One region of the Cupriavidus sp. GW822-FHT03E04 genome, then DNA from elsewhere that is predicted to be linked to it. Evidence: predicted binding sites of a transcription regulator. Region 1 holds the regulator's gene; the other holds the start of a gene.
The links. The regulator FNR, encoded in region 1, switches genes on or off when oxygen is low (the NO sensors DNR and NnrR bind a similar motif). The targets are predictions, from matches to a motif close to TTGATNNNNATCAA.

Region 1 (5,853 bases):
GCGAATGCCTCTTCGTCGCTATCCGCCGGCACCTTGCCCAGCGCCTCGAAGTCAATCGGCTCCTGATTCAGCAGCGCGACCTGCGCCTGGGCCTGGATGTCCTCCAGCGGCGGCAATTCATCGAGCGTGCGCAGGCCAAGGTCATCAAGGAAGTTCTTGGTGGTGGCATAAAGCGCAGGCCGCCCGGGCACGTCACGGTGGCCGATCACCTCGATCCAGCTGCGGTCCTCGAGCTTCTTCACGACTTCGGTGCTGACCGCGACACCACGGATTTCCTCGATATCGCCCCGCGTGACCGGTTGCCGGTAGGCAATGATCGCCAGCGTCTCCATCACGGCGCGGGAGTACTTGGGCGGCTTTTCAGGATTCAGCCGATCCAGGTATTCACGCATGACAGGGCGGCTCTGGAAACGCCAGCCACTGGCCAGTGCCACGAGTTCCACGCCGCGTTGCTCCCAGTCGCGGCGCAGCTCTTCGAGCAGCACACGAATGGTGTCGGCACCGACGTCGTCGGCAAACAGCCGGCGCAAGTCATTGACGCGCAAGGGTTCCTGCGCGCAGATCAGCGCGGTCTCGAGGACGATCTTCGCCTCTTGGGTATTCATGTTGATTGCGTGCAGCCTGTCTTTGCACCTGCGCCCCGGTTGATCCCGGGCGCACTGGAGATTGCGGGTTCAGCGGTAGGGATTGCCACCGCCATCTGGCCGCGCAGCCAACCGCATGCTTGATGCATGCCAGCCGTGCGCCTTCTTTTATTGCATCGGGTGCCGGACCTGACCGGCAGGAGATCGCCCGGCCACCGGCATTATCTGCCAGTCGACGGAGCCCTTGCGTCGCGCCTTCCCCCTGATGTGGCGGACCTGTCCGGCGCGGCGTTTATCATCGAACGCGCCGGGTGCAAGAAAATACGGATATCGGGCCTGCTGGCCTATTTCACCCCGCCCTGCCGTAGCTGGTCTTTTGAACCGAATCTTTTGAACCGGACGGCGGATGGGGAACGGTCCCTGGCGCTGATGCCTGCCTGGGTGTTCCTGGCATGCATCCCTGAGCAGCGGATGCTACCTGACGATGCCACGATGAAATACGTGCGCGATATCGCTGTTCTTGCGATTGTATGGCATTCCCTGGCAAACCTGCAACCGATTCGCACAGCTACCTCAGCGAAGAAGTGACAGATACACCACGAAGCAGCGCTTCAGAAGACCAGGCAGAATCCATGCGCGGCAAGCGTCTCAGGCAAAAGCAGCGCGCGCGCCACCCCGGCCAAGCCAAAGGCCACCACCGCAAGCCCAGCGCCAGCCCGCAACGCCGGGCGCCGCGAAAGCTGCCTGAGATAGCCGGACAGGCCCGAGATCACCAGCAGGTTCGGCAGGGTGCCCAGGCCAAACACGGCCATCACCAGCGCGCCCGACGGGGCATTGCCGGCCAGCAACGCCATGGCAAGAGCACCGTACACCATGCCGCACGGGACCAGCCCCCAGGCTAGCCCCATGCCGTAGCGGCGCAGCAACCGGCCCTGCCCATACGCCCGGGCCACAGCCGGCAAGCGCGCCCCGACGGCACCAAGGCCGCGCAGCAAGCCACCCGCGCCCCGGGCGGCGAGCCGCTCCAGCCAACCCGTACCCATGGTGCGCCCGCGCAACATCCACAAGCCCGACAGCACCAGCATTACACTGCCGACCCCGAACAGCCAGCGCTGCAGCGGCAGGTACTGCGTCTTCCAGACGCCGGCGCCAAGGGCGCCCAGCAAGCCTCCCAGCACCGCATACATGCTCAGCCGCCCGGCATGCATGACAAGCAGTTCCAGCAACCAATGGCCGGGACGCCGGAGCACCGTGGCAGGCACGCGCGCAACGCCGCCCTGCTCCGCCGCCAGCGCGATCCCGCCGCACATGGCGGCGCAGTGCACGCCGCCCAGCAAAGCCAAGGTAAATACGCTGATAAGCACGCCTATGGTCAACTTCTCCTCCCAATCACACAATCGCAACGTCTGGCGCGGTAAAATGCGGCGAACGCGCCCCCGCAGCTCCAAGAGGCGCTATCAACATGAGGCCTTGCGCCCGCGCACACCAGCGCGCTCGCACAACATGACGACGGGCACGGCAAGCCGCGCTGCACAGATAGCGCACTGCCGCAAGACCCGCGCGCCAGGCCGATGTGGATAGCGCTTCCAACCGACGACTCTCAACGTCAAGCTCTCAACTCAATGCGCCCGCCACATCGCGCTTGACTGACTGCGCTAAACCGACAGGCCCCAATTGCTCACCACCATTCCCATTACCGAGATGTCGCCCCGCTGCTCCACTTGCTCGCTCGGCCAGCTCTGCCTGCCCGTCGGCATGTCGCAGCAGGACCTCGAAAAGATGGATACGCTGGTCCAGGACCGGGTGCGCGTACGCAAGGGCGAAACCCTGTACCGCCTCGGCGATCCTCTCACCGCCGTCTACGCGATCCGCTTCGGCACGCTCAAGACCCACCTGACAATGGAAGACGGCCGCTCGCAGATCACGGGCTTCCACCTTCCCGGCGAAGTCGTCGGCCTCGACGGCCTTGGCGAGATGCAGCATGCGTCGGACGCCACCGCGCTGGAAGATACCGAAGTCTGCGTGGTACGCTTTGGCGATCTCCAGACGCTGTCCAACGTCCTGCCGTCGCTGCAGCATCAGTTCATGCGCCTGATGAGCAAGGAGATCTCGCAGGACCAGGTCATGTTGATCACGCTCGGATCGATGCGCGCCGAGGAGCGGCTTGCCGCTTTCCTGATCAACCTGTCCGAGCGCTTGTCCGCGCGCGGCTATTCGGCCTCCGAGTTCGTGCTGCGCATGAGCCGCGAGGAAATCGGCAGCTACCTGGGGCTCAAGCTCGAAACCGTCAGCCGCCTGTTCTCGCGCTTTGCGGAAGCCGGCCTGATCCAGATCCGCCAGCGCCACGTCAAGCTGGTCGACATGGTGGGGATCAAGCAGATCGTCAACAAGTCCTGCTGACCTGCACGTCGCGCGCCGCCCTCGCCCGCGGCGGCTCGCCGCGATGCCGCGCCTGCTGGCCTGAACCGGCAAGGCGCGCATCGCAATCACTCCAGCTCGTCCGTGTCCGCCAGCCGCGTGGGCATGGTGTACAGCGTCAAGCCGCTCGACAGCGCGCACAGCACCCACGCGATCAGGAAACCCACGGTGTAGACCGCCTCCCGCGATGCCTCGACCGGCTGGCCGAAGAAGCGCAGGTCGCCGGGATCGACCATGGAGAATACCAGCGCGGTCGTCAGCCCGGCGACCAGGAAAGCGGGCCACAGCACCCACATCAGCCAGCGTAGCCTCATGATCACCTCGCTTGCGCCGCGACCGGCGCTGCCTGGCGTGCCGCGCTGCCCGCCTTCTCAACCACCAGTCCGTGGCGCGCCACCCCTTCCTCAATGGGCGGATCCGGATGGGTCATGGCCAGCCAGATCGTGACCCCGCAGGCCACCATGGCCACGAACGGCCCACTCATCAGCAGCCACGGCCATGGCTCCTTCCACCAGGGATTACTTTGCTGCGTCATCTGGCCTCCTCTAGATCTAGATCGCGTATGTTGCGTACGGATTGGTGCAACCAGCGTCTCTGCCGCCTCATAGATTGCGCGGCACGATAAAGCTGGTGCTCTGTCGAATCTCCGCGCCATGGCTCCCCGCGCCCTCGTCGGGCACCGCGGTCACTGTGACCTCGATCTTGTGCGTGCCCTGCGCCGCGGACTCGATAGGCACGCGCACCCGGATGGGAATCAGGCGATTGGACGTGGGCTCCAGGTTGCCGGCAGCGTGATCATATTCCACGGCCAGGCCCTTGAGCTCATCGCTGCCCGCGCTGACGGCGACGCGCATTGGCGCCTCGGTCGTGTTGATCAGCTGCAGCCGGTACACGTTCTCGATCCAGCGCCCTTCCACTTCCCGCCCCAGCGCGCCGCGGTCGCGGATGATATCGACCTTGAGCGGCGTGCGCATGGCCAGCGAGGCCATGAAGCCGGCTACCAGCGCCAGCCAGATCACCGAGTAGATCACCGTGCGCGGCCGCACCAGGCGCTTGCGCGCCACGGTCTCGGAGAGCGCGCTGCGCATGGCGTTCTCGGACGTATAGCGGATCAGCCCGCGCGGGTAAGCCATCTTGTCCATGACCTGGTTGCAGGCGTCGATACAGGCGCCGCAGCCAATGCAGTCGTATTGCAGGCCATCGCGGATATCGATGCCAGTAGGACAGACCTGCACGCAGATGCTGCAATTCACGCACGAGCCCAGCCCGGCGGCCTTGTGGTCCGCCTTGCGCGAGCGGCTGCCGCGCGGCTCGCCGCGGCCCACGTCATAGGTGACCACATAGGTGTCGCGATCCACCATCACGCTCTGGAAGCGCGCATACGGGCACATGTACTTGCAGACCTGCTCGCGCATGAAGCCGGCGTTGCCCCAGGTGGCAAACGAGTAAAACAGCATCCAGAACGTCTGCCACGGACCCAGCGAGAGGCTCAGCACCTGCGCGCCGAGCGTGCGAATGGGCGAGAAATAGCCGACGAAGGTAAAGCCCGTCCATAGCGCGATCACGATCCAGAGCGTGTGCTTGGTGGCCTTCAGGCGCAGCTTGCGCACGCTCCAAGGATCGCCGTCCAGGCGGATGCGGGCAAAGCGGTCGCCTTCCACATGCCGCTCGATCCACATGAAGATCTCGGTGTACACCGTCTGCGGACAAGCGTAGCCGCAAAACAGCCGCCCCGCGATCGCCGTGAAGAGAAACAGCGACACCGCGGAGATCACCAGCAGCACGGCAAGGTAGATCACGTCCTGGGGCCACAGCACCAGGCCAAAGATATAGAACTTGCGCGCGCCGAGATCGAACAACATGGCCTGGCGGCCATTCCACTGCAGCCAGGGCATGCCATAGAAGAACAGCTGGGTCAGGACCACCATCCAGACCCGCCAGCTCGAGAACGCACCCGACACCGAGCGCGGATAGATCTTGCGGCGGACTTCGTACAGGGTCTCGTCCGACGTTTCCGCGTCCGCCGAATCAGGCGTGGGCGCTCGCAGCGGCGCCCACGCGGCCCCGTTCCTTTCAAGCGGCTCCGGTCCGGGGGCGTTCATGGGCGAACACCCCCGCCGCGGTGCGGGCCCGGCTGACAAGCATAAGCGCAGTGGCTCATTGCTTCGCCCCCTCGCCTGCGCCGCCGGTGTTGGACAGGCCCCAGACATAGGCCGTCAACATGCGGATACGCTCCGGCGTGAGGATTTCCTCGTGCGCCGGCATATGGTTGTTGTGGCCCTTCAGGATGGCGTCGACGATGTTCGCCTCCGAGCTGCCGTACAGCCACACGCGGTCCGACAGGTTAGGCGCGCCAAGCGCCTGGTTGCCCTTGCCGGTGGAGCCATGGCAGGCCGCGCAGGTGGACTTGAACGTGCTCTCGCCGCGCGAGGCGCGGATCGGGTCGTAAGACAGGCCGGACAGCGAGCGCACGTATTGCGCCACGTCGCCAGCGAGCTTGCCGTCGATGGTCGAGGCGAACGACGGCATCACGCCGTTGCGGCCCTTGGTAATGGTCTGCGTGATGGTCTCGGGCTCCCCGCCGTACAGCCAGTCGTTATCGGTCAGGTTGGGAAAGCCGCGGCTGCCGCGCGCATCGGAGCCGTGGCATTGCGCGCAGTAGTTGAGAAACAGGCGTTGCCCGATCTCGCGCGCCGCCGGGTCGGCCGCCACCTGCTTGACGTCCATCTGCATGTACTTGCCATAGACCTCGCGCTGCAGTTGTTCGGCCGCCTGGCGGTGCGCCTCCAGCTCAACCCGGCTGGAGGTCTTGAGCACGCCGGCGTAGGATCCCAGGCCGGGGTACAGCACT
Region 2 (5,853 bases), on a different contig from region 1:
TCTCGCGCTGCTGGGCGACGGCGATCTGCGTCACCAGGTGGGCCGCGGCGCCAAATCCGTAAATGCCGATAGACCGGACCTTGCGGGCGTCCCCCGCCATGCGCAGCGTGCGGTAGCCAATCAGGCCCGCACACAGCAAGGGCGCCGCATGCTCGTCGTCGTAGTGCTCCGGGATGGGGAAGCAAAAGCGGCTGTCGGCCACTACGTACTCGGCGTAGCCGCCGTCGCGCGTATAGCCGGTGAACTGCGGCGTATCGCACAGGTTTTCGCGACGCGCCGCGCAATAGCCGCAGTGCCCGCAGGTCTGCCCGAGCCACGGCACGCCGACCCGGTCGCCCGGGGCAAGGCCCGTCACGCCTGCGCCACAGGACTCGACCCTGCCAACGATTTCGTGTCCGGGAATGAGGGCGGCTTTCGGGTGCGCGAGTTCGCCGTCGACAATGTGCAGGTCGGTGCGGCAGACGCCGCAGGTGCTCACCGCGATACGCACTTCGCCTGGGCCGGGGTCTGGCACGGGGACGCGCGCCAGGCGCAAGGCCGGCCCGGTGCCGTCGAAAATCATGGCGCGCATCGTCTCGTGCATGGTGACGTCCTCGGCGGTGCCCAGCATTTAGCCTAGGTCACGCTGACGGTTGCCGCTTGATCCGTATCCATGGCGTACGCGAGGCGCCAGCCCCTGTGCAGAAGGTATCGGCTTGACCTGAGTCAATAGCCACGTCCAAACGCTTCCTAGACTGGATTCAGGCTCCCAAACCCAAACCTAAACCGCACAGGAATGTTATGGAATACGCCAGCATCATGGTCCACCTGGACACCAGCCCACGCGCGCTGGACCGGCTTGAAATCGCTGCCCGGCTCGCCGTGGCACGCCATGCCCGGCTGATCGGGCTGTTTGCCGGCTTTATGCCGGATGTCGCCTGGTTTTACCTGATGGAGGGTGCCGCGACCTATATCAACGAGGACCGCCAGCGGCGCAGTGAGGCGCGCGAGGCGGTGCACCGGCGCTTCCTGGCGGCAACGCAGGACCTGGGGATCGAAACCGAGTGGCGGGCAGTGGATGGCGATCCGTTGATGATGGCGCTGCGCGAAGTGCGCGAGGCCGACCTTGTGGTTGCCGGGCAATACGATCCGGCCGACCCAGACAGCTTTGTCGCGACCCAGTTCCTGGAAACCCTCATCCTCGACGGTGGCAGGCCGGTTCTTGTCATTCCATTCGCAGGCCAGTTCGCTGTCCCCGGCGCACGTGTCATGGTGGCTTGGAACGGCGGACGCGAGGCCACGCGCGCCTTGCACGACGCCATGCCCTTGATCTGCGGCGGGCAGGCCAAGGTGCTTTGCGCGCAAGGTACCGGCGCGCGGCCCGATGCGAGCCTGCCGGGCCATGCCATGGCCGCGTTGGCAAGCCATGGCGTCCAGGCAGAGTTTGAACACTGCCAGGAAGGATCGGACATCGCCATCGGGGAAACCTTGCTCTCGCGCGCGGCGGATTTTGGCGCCGATCTGGTGGTGATGGGCGCCTACGGGCGCGGCCGCCTGCGCGAGTTGGTACTGGGTGGCGTCACCAGGGCTTTGCTGGACACCATGACGGTGCCCGTCCTGATGTCACACTAGTCACATCAACTGCCGGCATGGCGCGGGCGCGATATCCGCGCCCGCGCGCACCATGGCTGCGGCCGGCTCCGCGCATGGCCGGAAGTGAGATTGACGCAGATCATGCTAACCGGCAACCACCCACCTATATTGAAGCTTGAAGCGGAACGAGGGTTCAGCGCGCCACGCCGCAGGCACTTCGTGCCGGCGGCCCATCACTTGATCTGGCGCAAGCGGCCTGCCCGATGTCATCGCATCATGGATGTGGATCCACCTTGCCGCGCCCGGGAGTCGACGATGTCCGATTTAACGAAAGAGCAGCTCTCCAGCCTCGTCGCCTTGCTGGACAGCAGAGAGCAGAGAATCCGTGGCCAGATGGACGCCGCAGCCGTTTCCCGTACTGTGTCCGCCGAGCGCGAAGCGAGCGACGACGCGGATCTCGCTGAGCATGGCACCGAGGAGCGCATGGACGATGCCGTGGCCGAACACTACCGCATGGAACTGGCCGACATAGCGGTGGCGCGCAAGCGGATCGCCAGGCTCAGCTACGGCGTGTGCGTGGACTGCGGCGAGCCCATTCCTTATCCGCGCCTGCAAGCGTATCCCACGGCCAAACGCTGCACCCCGTGCCAGCGCAAGCACGAGCACATGTTCGGGGCGCCGAGCGGTATGCGATGAGCATGGGCGGGCTCGCCAGGTGAGTCCGCAATACTGCAGGCAGGCCGCGTGGGCGCTGCCCGATTCGATTTCAGGAGCCAGACATGAAAGTCCGTGAGCGTTCGAGCCAGGTCAGGCCGGCCCGTTGGGACCGGCTTCCCCAGGATCCCATCCACGATGCCTACAAGCAGCCGGAGCAGGCGCCCGCCATCGCTTCCTGTCCCGCTTGCCACGCGGTCCTCCTGAAAGGACGTTGGCAATGGCGGGCCGTGCCGCCCGGCGCCAAGGCGCTGATGTGCCCGGCCTGCCACCGCATCGCCGACCATGTGCCCGCGGCGCAGTTGACGCTGGATGGGGCGTTCCAGCGGGAGCACCGGGATGAGATTCTCGGGCTGGTGCGGCACCGCGAAGCCCTGATGAGAGAGAGTCATCCGATGGAGCGCATCATGGCGACGCAGACTCAGGAGGATCGCATCACCATCACGACCACGGGCTTTCACCTGGCACGCGATATCGGCTCTGCCGTGCATCATGCGTATCGTGGCAAGCTGGAAATCGACTATCCCGACGCCGACGAGACCCTCTATGTTCATTGGCACCGCGCTTGAGGACCGTCATGGCGCGCATTGGGGGCCGTCCAGTCTGACAGACACCTCGCCTTACGGCGTCGATGGAAGTCGCTAGCCGGCTAGCCAGCTAGCTGGTCCCTCACCGGCAAAAGGTGATGTCATGACTTTCCAGGACAGGAACGAGGCCGCCGAGCGGCTAGCCGAAGCGCTCTCCGGGTACGGCGACGCCCATCCCCTTGTGCTGGCCATTCCACGGGGTGGCGTGCCGATGGGCAAGATACTCGCCGACCGGCTCGGCGGCGAACTGGACGTGGTCCTGGTCAGGAAGCTAGGGGCGCCATTCGACCGCGAGATGGCGGTCGGCGCGGTCGATGAAAGCGGCTGGGTCTACGTGACGCCCTACGCGGCACGAGTTGGCGCCGACTCCAGCTATCTCAACCAGGAGCGCAACGAACAGCTTGCATTGCTGCGCCGCCGCCGCAAGCAATACACGCCGGGGCGCGCCGCGCGTGCGCTGGACGGGCGCACGGTGATCGTGGTGGACGATGGGCTTGCCACGGGCGCCACCATGATTGCCGCATTGCATGCCGTGCGGCAGCAGCATCCTGCCCGGCTGGTATGCGCTGTGCCCGTGGCCGCGCCGGCTTCGCTCGCCGAGGTGCGGCGTTACGCGGACGAGGTGGTCTGCCTGCGATCGCCGGCCAATTTTTCCGCTGTCGGTGAGCATTATCGGGAGTTTCCGCAGGTTGAGGATGAGGAAGTGGTGGCTTGCCTGGAGGGCGATCCGGGGCAGCACGGGGTGGGGCGTTTGGCGGGACGGTAGTAGGGGTGGGCGTTCTGGAGGCGGTGCTTTTGGTCTTTTCCGGCTGCTGCCAGCCTCTGGCAGCCTGGCCAGTTAGGGAAAGGCGGGCGGCTAGCGCAATGTCATGGCCCATTGCCTGAGTTCGACCCCGTCAGCAAGAGGCGGAGTTCCACGCCGTCGCTGGCAGGCTGGCCAGTGCGCAGAACGTGGATACCGCTGCTTTCGGCGAGCCTGAGCATCGCCCTGTTGGTTGCCAGCGTGGTCCCGACCAGCTCCCGCGTGCCGCGTGCGCGGCAGTAGGCCACCATCTTGCCCAGCAGCAGGCTGCCGATGCCCTGGCGCTTGCAATCGGAGCGCACCGCCACGGCGAACTCAGCGCGCAGGTTGTCGGGGTCGGCTACGGCCCGCACTTCGCCCAGGATGGCCGGCTGCTCGCCGATTGCCGCGCCGACGGCGACGAATGCCATCTCACGGGCGTAATCGATCTGGGTCATGCGTGCGAGCTGGCTGTGCGGCGGCTGGCGGATCATGCAGAAGAAGCGCATGCGGATGTCATCCGGGGTCATGGCGGCAAAGAAGGCCTGGTAGGCGGGCTCGTCTTCGGGATGCACCGGGCGCAATAGCAACGGTGCGCCGTGCCACGCCACGGTCTCCTCCAGTTCCTTGGGATAGGGCCGGATGGCAAGGCGGGCGGCGCCTGGCTGCGTAGCCGCCGCCACGCCGATGCGCGTGTCCAGGGCCAGCACGCCCGCGCCGTCGGCCAGCAGCGGATTGATATCGAGTTCGGTGATTTCCGGCAGGTCGCATAGCAGTTGCGACAGCCGGATCAGGACCTGGTATAGGGCGTCATGGCAGATCGGCGGCTGGTCCCGATAGCCTGCAAGCAGCTTCGCAACGCGCGTGCGGGCGACAAGATCCCTTGCCAGGTTGACATTCAGCGGCGGCAGGGCGATGGCACGGTCGGCGATGCACTCGGCGGCGGTACCCCCGTGTCCAAACAGCACCACAGGGCCAAACACCGGATCGGTGGTCGCGCCCAGGATCAATTCGAAAGCACCCGGCCGGCTGATCATGCGCTGGACCGTGAAGCCATCCAGGCGCGCCCCGGGCCGTTCGCTGCGAATGCGGGCTTCCATTTGCTCCAGGGCCTGCCGCACCTGGCCGGCAGACTGCAGGTCCAGCGCCACGCCACCGACATCGGACTTGTGCGTAATGTCCCGCGACAGAATCTTGGCGACAACCGGAAAGCCGACGCCTTCGGCAGCGGCGACGGCGGCATCGATGTTGGCAGCGGTCCGGGTCTCCACCACAGGGATGCCATAGGCGGTCAGGACCGTGCGGGCTTCGGGCTCAGTCAGCATCGAACGGCCGGTGGTGAGCGCGTCGCGGATGCACTGTCGCGCACGTTCGCTGTCGGGCTCGGCGCCGGCCGGAACCGATGGCGGCGTCTCCATCAGCAGTTCCTGGTTGTGGCGGTAGGCCACGGTCTGCAGGAAGCCGCGCACGGCCTGTTCCGGCGTGTCGTAGGTGGGAAGGCCCGCATGCCGGCAGATCTGGCGGGCGCGGGTCACCGAGTCGCCGCCGAGCCAGCTTGTGAAGACGGGGCGCGATACCGTCGACGGTGTGGCCGGCGCAGTTGGCGTGATGGCGCTGGTGAGGGCAATGGCGATGTCGCTGCTTGGCACGATCGCCGTGGGCGCGTGGATCATCAGGATCGCATCGCTGCCGGGGTCCGCCGCAAGTCGCTTCAAGGTGTCGACGTAACGTTCGACGGGAGCGTCCCCAACGATGTCGACGGGGTTCCCGTGCGACCAGGTGGGTGGCAAGGCCGCGTCCAGCAGCTTCAGCGTGGCGTCTCCCAGGGTGGCCAGATGGCCGCCGCCAAGAATCAAGGCATCGGTGGCCATCACGCCAGCGCCGCCGCCGTTGGTCATGATCGCCAGTCGATCGCCGGCGAGCGCTCGCGCGCGAGCGAGCGTTTCCACTGCGTCGAACATCTCTTCGGTGGTGCCCACGCGCAACATGCCGGCCCGGCGGATCGCCGCGTCGTAGATATCGTCGGCGCCTGCCAGGGCACCGGTATGCGAGGTTGCCGCTTTCGCGCCTTCTGGCACCCGGCCGGCCTTGATGATCAGCACTGGCTTGTTGCGGGCAGCCGCGCGCGCGGCGGACATGAACTTGCGCCCGGACCTGACCGCTTCCACATAGAGCAGGATCGCCTGGGTGCCCGGGTCG

Region 2: AC1RQC_RS21920 (TraR/DksA family transcriptional regulator) is a predicted target of FNR. The motif match lies at 1,702-1,715, and genes of this name have one in related genera.

The regions. Positions count from the first base shown of each region.
Region 1 covers NZ_JBXANI010000013.1:245,137-250,989, reverse strand. Annotated here, with positions in the region: gene scpB (SMC-Scp complex subunit ScpB) at 1-605, opposite strand, end outside; gene AC1RQC_RS20805 (hypothetical protein) at 732-1,172, shown strand; gene AC1RQC_RS20800 (sulfite exporter TauE/SafE family protein) at 1,196-1,960, opposite strand; gene fnr (fumarate/nitrate reduction transcriptional regulator Fnr) at 2,259-2,984, shown strand; gene AC1RQC_RS20790 (hypothetical protein) at 3,071-3,316, opposite strand; gene AC1RQC_RS20785 (membrane protein) at 3,319-3,537, opposite strand; gene ccoG (cytochrome c oxidase accessory protein CcoG) at 3,605-5,104, opposite strand; gene ccoP (cytochrome-c oxidase, cbb3-type subunit III) at 5,160-5,853, opposite strand, start outside.
Region 2 covers NZ_JBXANI010000014.1:218,268-224,120, forward strand. Annotated here, with positions in the region: gene AC1RQC_RS21910 (zinc-dependent alcohol dehydrogenase family protein) at 1-583, opposite strand, end outside; gene AC1RQC_RS21915 (universal stress protein) at 781-1,611, shown strand; gene AC1RQC_RS21920 (TraR/DksA family transcriptional regulator) at 1,888-2,268, shown strand; gene AC1RQC_RS21925 (BCAM0308 family protein) at 2,352-2,855, shown strand; gene AC1RQC_RS21930 (phosphoribosyltransferase) at 2,977-3,639, shown strand; gene AC1RQC_RS21935 (bifunctional acetate--CoA ligase family protein/GNAT family N-acetyltransferase) at 3,741-5,853, opposite strand, start outside.